3 regions of the Streptomyces venetus genome follow, and region 2 is predicted to be linked to each of the others. Evidence: riboswitches for the same ligand, from Rfam matches in the RefSeq annotation. Region 2 holds a riboswitch; each other region holds the start of a gene.
The links. A riboswitch is a leader RNA that binds a small molecule or an ion and turns the genes downstream of it on or off. The one in region 2 is predicted to bind cobalamin.
Positions count from the first base shown of each region.

Region 1 (4,269 bases), on a different contig from region 2:
CCAGCAGGGCCGGAAGCTCCTCCCGGGCGTCCACACGGGTCGGATTGCCGATCCGGTACGAGGCACCGGAGGCGGCCCGGGCCGCCAGCAGGTCCGTGTCGGCGGTCGACAACAACAACACAGTGCTCATGCGGGCGCTCCCGGTGGGATGAAGGGCAGTCCTCGCGGCGCGCCCGACTCGATGAGCCGCCACAGCGCGTCCGTGTCCGCGTGCTGTTCGATCAGGTCGCCGAGCCGGTCGAGCTGCTCCTCGCGCAGCGCGGCGAACGACGTGTCGGGCGCGGGCACGAAACGGCGGCCCGCGGCGGCCGCCACCTCGCGCAGGAAGGCCCGCCGGAACCCGTCCGACTCCAGCGAGCCGTGCCAGTGCGTGCCCCAGGTCTGCCCGACCCGGCAGCCGTCCAGGAAGGGTTCCCCTCCGGTGACGTCCGCGATCCCGTGATGGATCTCGTAGCCCTCGACGCGCTCGCCGAGGGCTTCCCCGACCGGCCGGGTCAGGGTCTTCTCCCGGGCGAACCGCACGCGGACGGGAAGGACCCCGAGCCCCGCCACGCTCCCCTTCCGGCTCTCGACGTCGTCCTCGATGTGCTCGCCGAGCACCTGGAAGCCGCCGCAGACGCCGAGGACGGGCCGCCCCTCGGCGACCCTGCGCCGCAGCGCCTCGGCGAGCCCCCGCTCGTGCAGCCACTCCAGCGCGCGGACCGTCCCCCGGGTCCCCGGGACGACGACGAGATCGGCGTCGGCGAGCTCCTCCGGCCGGTCCACGAACCGCACCACCACACCCGGTTCGGCGGCCAGGGCGTCCACGTCGGTGAAGTTGGACATGAGGGGGATCGCGCAGACGGCGATCCGCAGGACGTCCTCCCCGACGGGCGGGGCGACGGTCGACTCGCGCACCGTGCCGCGCAGGGACACCCGCAGTCCGTCCTCCTCGTCGATGCCGAGCCCGTGCCGGAAGGGCAGGACGCCGTAGGTGTGCCGTCCGGTGAGCCCGTGCAGCATGTCCAGGCCGGGCTCCAGCAGACTCACGTCCCCGCGGAACTTGTTGACGAGGAACCCGGCGACGAGCTCCTGGTCCTCGGGCGAGAGCAGGGCGACGGTCCCGAAGAACGAGGCGAAGACCCCGCCGCGGTCGATGTCGCCGACGACGAGCACGGGCAGCCGCGCGCCCCGCGCGATCCCCATGTTGACGATGTCCGTCCGCCGCAGATTGATCTCGGCGGGAGAACCGGCCCCCTCACAGATCACCGCGTCATACGTGCCCCGCAACTCGGCGAGGCAGTCGAGAACGGTCCCGAGCAGTTTCTGCTGGCGCCCCCCGTGGTAGCCGCGCGCGCTCAACTCGCCCACCGGCTTGCCCATCAGCACGACCTGGCTGCTGCGCTCGCCACCGGGCTTGAGCAGCACGGGGTTCATCAGCGCGGTCGGCTCGACGCGGCAGGCCTGGGCCTGCATGGCCTGCGCACGCCCGATCTCGGCGCCCTCCCTCGTCACGAAGGAGTTGAGGGACATGTTCTGCGCCTTGAAGGGCGCGACCTTGACGCCCTGCCGGACCAGCCACCGGCAGATCCCCGCCGTGACGACGCTCTTGCCGGCGTCCGAGGTGGTGCCGGCGACAAGAAGCCCACCGCTCATACTCACTGCCCCCTCTTCAACAGCCGCGCACCGGCGCACACCCCGAGCGCGAGCCAGGTGACGCGCCGCGACAGCCGCACGGCCCGTGCGACGTCGTGCGTGTCGACGGCACGCCCTTCCGTGTTCAGCACGGGCCGGTGCTCCACCCGCCCGCCGTACGAGAGCGTCCCGCCCAGCCGCACCCCGAGCGCTCCGGCGAAAGAGGCCTCCACGGGCCCGGCGTTGGGGCTCGGATGCTTCGCCGCGTCCGCCCGCCAGGCCCGTACGGCCCCGCGCGGATCCGGTCCGGCCAGCGTCGCGAGCACGGCGGTCAGCCGGGCCCCCGGCCACCCCGCGAGGTCGTCCAGCCGGGCGGAGGCCCACCCGTACCGCCGGTACCGGGCGGACTTGTGCCCGACCATGGCGTCGAGGGTGTTGACGGCCCGGAAGCCGAGAAGCCCCGGTACACCCCCGACGGCCCCCCACACGAGAGCCCCCACGACCGCGTCGGAGGTGTTCTCGGCGACGGACTCGACGACGGCCCGGGCGATCCCGTCGGCGTCGAGTGCCTGCGGATCCCGCCCGCACAGATGCGGCAGCCGCGCACGGGCCGCTTCGACGTCCCCCGCCTCCAGGGCCCGCCCGATGGCCCGCGCCTCCCGGGCGAGCGAAGTCCCCCCGACCACGGCCCAGGTGGCGGCGCCGGTCAGCGCGACGGAGGCGACGGCGGAGGTACGGACGGCACGTGCGGCGATGGCCCCGAGCGCGACGGCACCGCCCGCGCACACGGTGGTGTGCAGCGTGCCCCACCCCCGGTGGTCCCGCCACAACACCCGCTCCACGGCACCCGCGGCCCGCCCGAACACGGCGACGGGATGCCCTCGGCGAGGATCGCCGAGCAGCAGGTCACCGATGAGGCCGGCGGCGGCGCCGTACGCGAAGACGCGACCGGCACCCATGGGCTCAGCCGCCCACGGAAGCGGTCAGGGGCGGGGTACTCGACCTCGAACGGCAGCCGCGCATCGCGATATGTCCTCACTCAGGGTGTCCACGCCCTGGTTCGACTAGACCGGCGGTGAGAGTTCCTGGCTCCCGGGGATCACTACCCCGGTGACAGTGGCGGGACCGCGCCGGACTTCCACCGGCTTCCTCTCCTGCCGCCGTACTGGCCCCGGCAGTCCACCACGGCCGCGAACGGCCGTCAACTTGCCGTTGACCTGCGAGGGGAGAGTGTGCAGAACCCCACACCGGGTGGGGGCGGTACGACGCCGAGTCGCCCGCACACGACACCCGCACACGACAACCGGGCGGCACAGGGCCGAAGCCCCGCGCCGCCCGGCGACAAGCAGTCGTGGTCAGGCCACGATCAGGTAGATCCCGTACCCGACGGCCGCCGCACACGCCGCGAAGCAGGCGTACGCGCCGGTGACCGCGAGGCCGGCCGAACCGCCCTGCGCGGCCGCCCGCTCCTGGCGGGACAGGCCGGTGATGCCGAGGGTGAACAGGCCCACCAGGGCCACGGTGACCACGAGGCTGACGCCGAAGACGGAGCCGAGGGCCGCCCAGTCGATCTTCATGGCAGAGGTTCTCCTTGTAACCGCGTGGGCGGGATCAGACCGGGGTGGACGTGGTGGTCGTGGCGGCGGCTTCCCGTTCGGCCTCCGCCTGGGCCGGGAACGTGGGCAGCGACTCCTCCGATGCCGTGCCGCCCGCCGGCGGCGGCGTGACCGCGGCCATCGCCGTGGTCACCACACCGGCCGGCTCCGTCTCCTCGGCGGCGTTGACGTTGGTGTGGTCGATGACCTCACGCCGGGAGAGCTTCCAGATCACCGCGCTGGAGGCGACCAGGAAGACCGCCACCACCGCCGTGCCCCAGTCGCCGAAGCCGGTGACGTACTCGGCGAGCGCGCCCACCAGGGCCGCCGCCGGCAGGGTCAGGGCCCAGGCGACGAACATCCGCGTCGCCGTCGACCAGCGGACGACGCCGCCCTTGCGGCCGAGGCCCGCGCCCATCACCGAGCCGGACACGGAGTGGGTGGTGGAGAGGGAGAAGCCGAGGTGGGAGGAGGCCAGGATGACCGTCGCCGCGCTGGTCTGGGCGGCGAAGCCCTGCTGCGGCTGAAGGTCCGTCAGGCCCTTGCCCATCGTGCGGATGATGCGCCAGCCGCCGAGGTAGGTGCCGAGGGCGATGGCGAGCCCCGCCGAGAGGATGACCCACAGGGGCGGGTCGGAGTCGGGGGCGACGGCGCCGCCGGCGACCAGGGCGAGGGTGATGACACCCATCGTCTTCTGGGCGTCGTTGGTGCCGTGCGCCAGGGAGACCAGGCCCGCCGAGGCGATCTGGCCGGCCCGGTAGCCCTTCTCGGACGCCTTGCCGTCGGCCTTCTTCCCGAGGGAGTACGTCAGCCGGGTGGCGAACATCGCCGCGATGCCCGCGACCAGCGGCGCGGCGATCGCCGGGATCAGCACCTTGGTGACCAGCACGTCGCCGTGCACCGCGCCGACGCCCGCCGAGGCGATCGTGGCGCCGATCAGGCCGCCCATCAGGGCGTGCGAGGAGCTGGACGGCAGGCCGACCAGCCAGGTCAGCAGGTTCCAGAGGATCGCGCCGACCAGGGCGGCGAAGATGACCTCGGGACGGACACCGGCCTCGTC
Region 1 is NZ_BAABET010000015.1:81,933-86,201, forward strand. Features, by position in the region: gene cobN (cobaltochelatase subunit CobN) at 1-130, opposite strand, end outside; gene ABEA82_RS36380 (cobyric acid synthase) at 127-1,635, opposite strand; gene ABEA82_RS36385 (cobalamin biosynthesis protein) at 1,638-2,573, opposite strand; cobalamin riboswitch at 2,675-2,813, opposite strand; gene ABEA82_RS36390 (hypothetical protein) at 2,970-3,191, opposite strand; gene ABEA82_RS36395 (inorganic phosphate transporter) at 3,226-4,269, opposite strand, start outside.
Region 1: another riboswitch for cobalamin. It lies ahead of ABEA82_RS36385 (cobalamin biosynthesis protein); the one in region 2 lies ahead of ABEA82_RS26015 (energy-coupling factor ABC transporter permease).

Region 2 (4,269 bases):
CGAGTGTGGTGAGGAGGCGTTCCTGGCCGTCCGGGTCGAGGCCGGCCGTCGGCTCGTCGAGGATCAGCACCCGGGGCCGCATGGCGACCGCGCCCGCGATGGCGGTGCGTTTGCGCTGCCCATAGGAGAGCAGATGGGTGGGCCGGTCGGCCAGGGCGGTGATGTCCAGCGCGGCGAGCGCCTCCGCCACCCGCGCCCGCACCTCCCCGTCGGGCAGACCGAGGTTCAGCGGACCGAACGACACGTCCTGTTCGACGGAGGCCGCGAACAACTGGTCGTCCGGGTCCTGCACCACCAGCTGGACGGTCGTCCGCAGCCGCGTCAGGCCCTTGCGGTCGTAGGTCACCGGCTGCCCCTCGACCGTCAACCGGCCCTCGTCCGGGCGCAGTCCGCCGCTGAGCAGCCGCATCAGCGTGGTCTTGCCGCTGCCGTTGCGGCCGAGCAGGGCGAGCGCACGCCCCTCGGCGATGTCGAAGTCGAGGCTGCTGAGCACGGCGGGGCCGTCCTCGTAGGCGAAGGACGCGCCCCGCAGGGCGACGAGGGCGGGCTCGCTCATGTCAGCGGCCTTTCCAGTGCGAAGGTGAGGACTGCCAGCGCCGCGAGGAGGGCACAACTGGCGGCCGTGAAGCGGACGGAGACGCGGGCTTCGGGCAGCAGGACGCGCAGCGTGCCGTCGTAGCCGCGCCCGGCGAGACCGGCCTGGAGGCGGGCCGCCCGGTCGAAGGCCCGGACGAACGCGGTGGCGCCGAGCCCGCCCAGCGAACGCCAGGCGGCGGCCCGCGAGGTGTGCCCGAGCCGGGCGGCCTGCGCGTCGCGGACCCGGCGCACGGAGTCCAGCAGCAGGAAGCTCATGCGGTACGTCACCAGCGCCACGTCCACGACGGGCGCCGGGATCCCGGCCCGGACCAGCCGCGGCAGCAGGTCCGACATGGGCGTCGTGAAGGCGAACAGCAGCACGCCCAGGGAGGCCGCGGAGGTGCGTAGCAGCAACTCACCGGCCCGGACCGGCCCGTCGTGGGCGAGGGAGACGAAACCCCCCGGGCCGCCGACCTGGACCAGCAGCGTGACCGCGCCCGTCACACAGAACCCCAACGGCACCCGATAGGCCCGCCACAGCCGTTGCCAGGGCACACCGGCCGGACCCAGCAGCACCACCAGGGCCGTCACGAGCACCAGGGCCGCGCCCGGCCAGGGCGGCAGCGAGACGGCCAGCACGGTCAGCCCCAGCCCGAGCACGGCCTTGTCCACGGGATGACGGCGGCGCCAGCGACTGCTGTGCGCCGCAGCGTCGATCGGCAGCACGCGACTCAGGCCCTCTCGACCGTGGACTCCTCGGCGGCGTCATGCTCCTGGCTCGCCGCGACCCGCTCCAGTGCCCGCTGCTCGCCCTGCCGCCGCCCCCGGCGCAGGCCGAAGTAGTAGGCGAGGACACCGGCGCCGAGCGCCGCCTGGAGGGAGAACAGGGCCGACTCGATCTCACCGGACGGCGGTTCGTACAGCGGCGAGAACCACGGCTTGTAGTCCGGCTTGATCTCGGTGATCGCCGTCTCGGCTTCGCCGTCGGAGCCCGTGAACGGCTCCTTCTTGTGGTCGCCGAGGCCGAGTGCGAGCGGCAGCACGGCGAGCGCGGCCACGAGGACCAGCAGCAGAACGTTGATCTTCGTGTTCCTGCTCATCGGGTCACCGCCTCGGTCCCGGCCTCGGTCCGGGACCGCTTCTCGGCGAGGAGCACACCCAGCCGGGTCAGTTCGCCCTTGCTGGACTGCACCAGCAGCCGCATCACGAGCACCGTCAGCAGACCCTCGCTCACCGCGAGCGGAATCTGCGTGACCGCGAAGATGGAGCCGAACTTGCCGAGCGCCCCCAGGAACCCGCTGCCCGGGTCGGGGAAGGCCAGCGCCAGCTGCACGCTGGTGACGCAGTAGGTGGACAGGTCGGCGACGAACGCGGCGAAGAACACGGTGACCATCAGCGGCACGTCGAACCGCCGCAGCAGCTTGTACACCGCGTATCCGGCCCAGGGCCCGACGATCGCCATGGAGAAGACGTTGGCGCCGAGCGTGGTGAGACCACCGTGCGCGAGCAGCAGGGCCTGGAAGAGCAGGGTGATGGTGCCCAGCACCGCCATGATGGGCGGCCGGAACAGGATGGCTCCCAGGCCCGTGCCGGTGGGGTGGGAACAACTGCCGGTGACGGAGGGCAGCTTCAGGGCGGACAGGACGAAGGTGAAGGCGCCGGAGGCACCGAGGAGCAGAGTGCTCTCGGGATGCTCGCGCACCTCACGGGTGAGTGACCGGGCCCCGTGGATGACGAACGGCGCCGACGCGACGCCCCAGGCGACCGCGTGCGCCGGAGGAAGGAAACCCTCGGCTATGTGCATGGCTCAGCAGACCCTCTCCAGCACCTCGTGGATGGTTGACGCGCCTTGGCCGGTCTCCTGGCTCACGGGTCCCACCGCCCGTACTCCGCCTTCCCGGGTCCCTGAGGACCCAGTGGCCGCCCGCGAGGGCCGGAGCCGGACTTCCCGATCACAGTGGCGAGGGCCGCACCGGCATCACACCGGATTTCCCGTTCACCAAGGCGTGGTGACAGTAGTGCCGGGACGAGGGCGATGACAAGCCACCCGAGGGGGCGCGCAAGGGGCGCCCCCCGGCACACCGGCGCAGAACTCCTCAGTCGTCGCCCTCGTCGTCATCGTCCCCCGCGCCCTCCTGGGACGGCTCGGGCTTCGCCTCCTGGGGCTTGTCCGCCTTCTCCGGCTTGGTGTCGCTCGTCTCCTCCGTCGGGGCCGTGGAGCTCGGTTCCGGGGCCGCGGAGGTCGGGGGAGCGGGCGCCGTGGTGGAGGGAGTGACATCGGCCACTGTGCCGACGGTCGGCGCCCCGTCGCCCGCCGGGGCGGACCCGAGAGGGTCGGCGGACTCGGCTGACGAGGGGGCGGCAGGGCTGCTCGCGGACGGGGACGCGTCGGGTTCCGTGCCCTGCGTCGCGGTGTCGTCGGGAGCGAACCACATCATGCCGGCGAGCATCGCGGCCAGGAAGAGGGCCGCAGCGGCGGCCGTCGCGGCCACGCGCGGCCGGTTGCCCGGCGCGTTGCGCGGAGCGGCACGACGTGAACGCCCCTCCCGGGCGGTGCGGGACCCCGTCGGCAGCGCGTACGTGGCCGGGGCGGAGCTCTCGGCCGCCGCGTACGTTCCCGGCTCGGAGGGCGGCGCCGGGAACGCGGCCTCCGGCAGCGGCTCGGGCAGACCCCGCCAGGCGCCGCCGGCGAACCACTCGGCGGTCTGCTGGGCCGTGGGCCGGTCCTCGGGCCGCTTGGCGAGCAGGGCGAGCAGGTAGCTCTCGAAGGCCGGCGGGAGACCGGTGACACCGAGTTCGCGAGGCGGCACGGGGGTGTTGTCGAGATGCTGGTGGAGGAGCGCCACGGCGGTGTCCGCCTGGAACGGCGGGCGGCCGCTGAGGAGCTGGTAGAGCACGCAGCCCAGGGAGTACATGTCGGAGGCGGGGCTCGCGGGCTTGCCCAGGGCCCGTTCCGGCGCCAGGTAGAGGCCGGTGCCGACGATCTGGCCGGTCGCCGTGAGTGCCGCGCCGGGATCGTCGAGGAAGCGCGCGATGCCGAAGTCACCGATCTTGAGCGTCCCGTGGACGTCCAGCAGCAGGTTGGCGGGCTTGACGTCCCGGTGCACGATGCCCTGCTCGTGCGCGGCGGCGAGTCCGGCGGCGGCCTGCGCGGCGAGGGTCGCCACCCGCTCGGCGGTGAGCGCGCCGGAGACGGCCAGCACTCCGGAGAGGCTGTCACCGTCGACCAGTTCCATCACCAGGAACAGCCGGTTGTCGTGCTCGCCGAAGTCCAGGACACCGACGAGGTTGGGGTGGTTGAGACGCCCGGCGGTCTGGGCCTCCAGACGGAACCGGGAGGCCGCCGTCGCGTCCGTGTCCTGCGGCAGCAGTAACTTGACGGCCACCGCCCTGGCGAGCATCTGGTCGTACGCACGCCAGACTTCTCCCATTCCGCCGCGCCCGATCTCAGTGTCCAGCCGGTAGCGGCCCGCTAGCAGCACTCGTCCTCGTCCTCATGCTCGTGGGAAGGTCGTCGCCGCAGGCGCAACTCCCCGCTTTCCCGCGGAGGTTGATGTGGGGGTGCCGCAGCCGACCCAGGATACTGGCGCCACGTGACCGCCGTGGCCACCCGTGTCAGGCGGCCGCGCCCTCCACCCGGCGCGGCAGCAGCGTCACCGCGAGGGCCGTCACGGCGGCGAGGACCAGCCAGGG
Region 2 is NZ_BAABET010000008.1:179,154-183,422, reverse strand. Features, by position in the region: gene ABEA82_RS26030 (energy-coupling factor ABC transporter ATP-binding protein) at 1-556, opposite strand, end outside; gene cbiQ (cobalt ECF transporter T component CbiQ) at 553-1,302, opposite strand; gene ABEA82_RS26020 (energy-coupling factor ABC transporter substrate-binding protein) at 1,308-1,676, opposite strand; gene ABEA82_RS26015 (energy-coupling factor ABC transporter permease) at 1,673-2,380, opposite strand; cobalamin riboswitch at 2,411-2,595, opposite strand; gene ABEA82_RS26010 (serine/threonine-protein kinase) at 2,673-4,007, opposite strand; gene ABEA82_RS26005 (MDR family MFS transporter) at 4,192-4,269, opposite strand, start outside.

Region 3 (4,269 bases), on a different contig from region 2:
CGGAGCCGGTGAACTTCACGACGTAGGTACCCAGGTCGTCGGCCTCCACGATGCCGGGGACGGAGCCGCCGGAACGCAGGGGCGCGATGTAGCGGGTGGCGGTGACCTCGGGCAGCATCCCTCAACCGTACCGGGCACCTCGTACGCGGAAGCGATTCCTGATGCCGACCGGAGCCCGACATAAACCACGAAAGCGCCATCAATGGCAAAAATGCCTCACCCCTGCCTGTTGTATGGAGCCGTCCACGCACAACGGGAGTGAAGCGCATGGCCGACGAGATCACGGGCGCGGGGCCGCCACCGTCCGCGAGTCTGAAGCCCGACGCGATCGGGTTCCTCGACGCGCTGGTCATCGGGCTCAACGCGACCTCCCCGGCCTACTCCGTGGCAGCGGTCATCGGCCCGGTCGTGGCGCTGGTCGGCATCTACGCCCCCGGGGTGATGGTCGCGTCGTTCGTGCCCATGCTGCTGATCGCGTCCGCGTTCTACTACCTCAACAAGGTGGACCAGGACTGCGGCACGACCTTCTCGTGGGTCACCCGGGCCATGGGACCGTGGGCGGGATGGCTCGGCGGCTGGGCCATCACGATGACGGGTGTGCTGGTGGTCGGGTCGCTCGCGGACGTCGCCGTGACCTTCTTCCTGCTCGCCGTCGGCCTGGACAGCTGGGCCGACAACGACGTCGTGCGCCAGGTGCTCACCGTGCTGCTCATCCTGGTGATGACGGCCGTCTGCGTCATCGGCATCGACGTGTCGGCCAAGGTGCAGAACGTCCTCATCCTGGCGCAGGTCGCCTGCCTGCTCGCCTTCGCCGTGGTGGCCCTGTACCGCGTCTACGCCGACACCGGCACCCTGGACTCCGTCGAGCCGAAGATCAGCTGGCTGAACCCGTTCGGAGCCGGCGGGGCGCCGCTCACCTCGTCCCTGCTGCTGGGCGTGTTCATCTACTGGGGCTGGGAGTCGGCGGTCAACCTCACCGAGGAGGTCGAGGACTCGGCGATCGCGCCCGGCAAGGCGGCCGTGTGGTCGACGGTGCTGCTGCTGGTGACCTACGTCGCGGTCGCCTTCGCGGTCGTGGCCTACGCCGGGACGGCCTACCTCGCCGAGAACGCGGCGGAGGAGGAGTTCATCTTCGCGCTGCTCGCCGAGGAGGCGATGGGCGGCTGGGACTGGGTGGTGCTGCTGGCGGTGTCGACGTCCGCGCTCGCCTCCACGCAGACGACGATCATCCCGGCCTCGCGCACCGGGCTGTCCATGGCACGCCGGCACGCCCTGCCCGCGCACTTCGGCCGCATCCACCCGCGGTACCGCACCCCCGACGTGAGCACCTGGTGGGTCGCGGGCATCGCCATCGTCTGGTACCTCGTCCTCTTCCACATCAGCGAGAACGCGCTCTTCGACTCCCTGACCGCCCTGTCCCTGCTGATCGCGTTCTACTACGCGCTCACGGGTCTGGCGTGCGCGGTCTACTACCGCCGCGAACTGACCCGCAGCGTCCGCGACTTCCTGCTGATCGGCCTCGGCCCGCTGGTCGGTGCCGGGCTGCTGGCATGGCTGCTGGTGGAGTCCGTGTCGGACATGGCCGACCCCGCCAACTCCTACAGCGGCGTCTCGTGGTTCGGGATCGGCCCACCGCTCGTCATCGGCATCGGCATCGCCCTCACGGGCGTGGTCCTGATGGTCGTGTGGCGACTGACGGCCCCCGCGTTCTGGTCGGAACGCCCCAGCACGGTCGACCCCGCCCTGATGCACGGAAAGGAGTCCTGAAGCTGCCGGTGGTCCTCATGAGCGGCCCGGGCGCCGTTTCGCGAGCGGGCTGAAGGCGTACAGGTCGAGGATCTCGGGCCGGGGGGCGACACCGGGACCGCCCTCCCGGACCCAGTAGACGATGTCCTCGGTCGCGGCGGGGTCGTTGACCAGCCCGAGCCACACCGGCCGCCCGCCGGCCGCCCGGCCCGCGGCGGAGGGCTGGACGACGATGACGTTGGCCTGGTCGCAGACGTCGAGGCAGTCGGAGATCCGGACCGGCGCGGCAGCGCGCAGCCGCTCGGTCTGGGCGGTGTGGTCGACACCGGTCACCTTGCCGCTGCCGCAGCAGCAGTCCCGGCACACGACGATGCGGCACGGAAGCCCTCCGGCCGGCGTTGCGGACATGCCGCACCTTCCCTCTCTCCCGGGGAGATCCGCCCCGGTGGTTCGTCGAGGAGGCGACCGCGTGAGTCTCCTGGCTCTCGGGTCGACGCCGGTCCCGGCCTTCCCACCCTCGCGGGCAGTGGCCTGTCGGGAACGGCTCACCGATCACAGTGGCGGGACCGCGCCGGATTCACACCGGCTTCCTCGTTCCGCCGTCGCCTTGTTCGCCGGTCATCTTGCCATGGGGCCGGGGCAGGACGGCAGTTGCCGACCGGCTTTACGGCTTCGCCCGGCGGTCACGGGCAGGGCCCCGCCGGCGGGTTCGGGTACGGTTCGAGGGGGTTGTGTGAGGAACGGGGAGGCTCGGTGGGGGCGGGGAAGCGGCGTACGGCGGGGAGCGTGGCGTGGCTGCTGATGGGGGTTCTGGCTCTCGTCTTCGGGGTGGCCAGTGCCCTGGAGGTGCGCGGAGCGCTGGACCGGGAGCGGGAGTTCCGTGCCGCGCCGGCGTGCGCCTCGGTCCAGCTGAAGGCGTCGGGGTGCCGGTGGGAGCAGGAGTTCACCGTCCGCAGGGCCGACACGCACCGCGGGGAGCGGAACGCCTCACCCGAGGCGGAGTTGGTGCTGCCCTCCGGCAAGCCCTGGGAGGTGACGTTCCCGCACGCCGATCCGGTGGTGTCGGAGCTGGAGCCGGGCGACAAGGTCGTGGGCCTGATCTGGCACGGGGATGTCGTCGAGGTGCGGGACGACGGCGATCGGCGGCAGCGGACGTCCGATTCACCGGTCGGGTGGCCCGAGGACCGTCTCGGCGGCGCCCTGATCTGCTTCTCGTTCGGGCTGCCCGCCGTCGTCGGCGGGGGGTGGCCCCTGTTCGCGCGGGGCGACCGACGTCATGCGAAGGCGGCCTCGGTGGTACGGGGGCACGGCGTCGGCATGGCCGGCGCGGCCGTCCTGACGCTGTGGGCGCAGTCCGCCAACGACTGGCCGCTCTGGTCGATCCCGGCGATCTGGGGGCCGCTCGCGCTGCTCGGCCTGGCGTCCATGACGGCCTTCGCGATCGCCGCTCTCCGCGGTGGCCTGGACGACAACGCGCCGGACACCCCGGACACACCGGAAGCCGCTGAGCCGGACGCCACGGCCACGGCGTCAGGTCACTCCTGACCCTGGGCACCGGCGGAGAGCCGCGCGCCCCCGCACAGCGAGGCGCCGCCGCACCCCGCGGGCCGGGCCTCGATGGGGACGCCGTTCGCGCGCAGCACCTCGCGGACGTCGAGGATCAGCGGGAACACCTCGTGGTTGCGGTCCTCCCCCTGCTCGTCCCAGGCCCGTTGCTCCGCTTCCACCGCCATGCGGTCCTCGGCGAACACGCGCTCGGTGAAGCGCCGGACGAACGGCCAGGCCAGGTGGAGGAGGCCGGGGATCCGGGGTTTCTCGATCATGAGCAGGCCGTAGGCGTGACACCTGCGCTGCTCGGCGTCCTCGGGGACGTAGGCCGCCCAGAGGCGGAAGGCCGGGCGGTCGGCGTTCTCCGGCACCAGTTCGAGGGTCTGGTACGGGTACTCGGTGCGGATCGTCATGACATCGGCGGTGCCGCCCCCGACCCCCTCGGAGGCCAGCAGGCCGGCGCTGCGGCTGCGTCTTCCCCCGGTGTGGGTGAACAGGTAGCCGGCCTCCACCGAGCGCTCGTCGCTCCGGTAGCCCAGCAGTTCGGGGTGGAGTCTGCCGACCACGCCCCGGTGCAGGAACTGGTGGTTCATGTCGAGGAGGTTCTCGTGCATGAACGAGTAGTGGCAGCGCACGGTCTTGGAGTACGTCATGGTCCGGTACCGCGGTGAGCCGAAGGCCGGCAGCTCGGGCAGCGGCGTGGCCGCGGCCCGCTGCGGGTCGCCCGGGAAGACGAACACCAGGCCGTACGCCTCGCGGACGGGGTAGCCGCGCACACCGCGGGGCGGCCGGCGGTCGCCCTTGGCCAGGTACGGGATCTGTGAGACGCGGCCGTCGCCGCGGTAGGCCCAGGCGTGGTAGCGGCAGCGGAGTGTCTCGCCCTCCACGACTCCCATGCTCAGCGGCACCTGCCGATGGGCGCAGCGGTCCTCCAGCGCGTGGACCTCACCGCTCCGGGTGCGGAAGAGGGCGATG
Region 3 is NZ_BAABET010000006.1:544,662-548,930, forward strand. Features, by position in the region: gene ABEA82_RS22460 (HipA family kinase) at 1-118, opposite strand, end outside; gene ABEA82_RS22465 (APC family permease) at 268-1,767, shown strand; gene ABEA82_RS22470 ((2Fe-2S) ferredoxin domain-containing protein) at 1,783-2,154, opposite strand; cobalamin riboswitch at 2,218-2,339, opposite strand; gene ABEA82_RS22475 (hypothetical protein) at 2,500-3,291, shown strand; gene ABEA82_RS22480 (Rieske 2Fe-2S domain-containing protein) at 3,282-4,269, opposite strand, start outside.
Region 3: another riboswitch for cobalamin. It lies ahead of ABEA82_RS22470 ((2Fe-2S) ferredoxin domain-containing protein); the one in region 2 lies ahead of ABEA82_RS26015 (energy-coupling factor ABC transporter permease).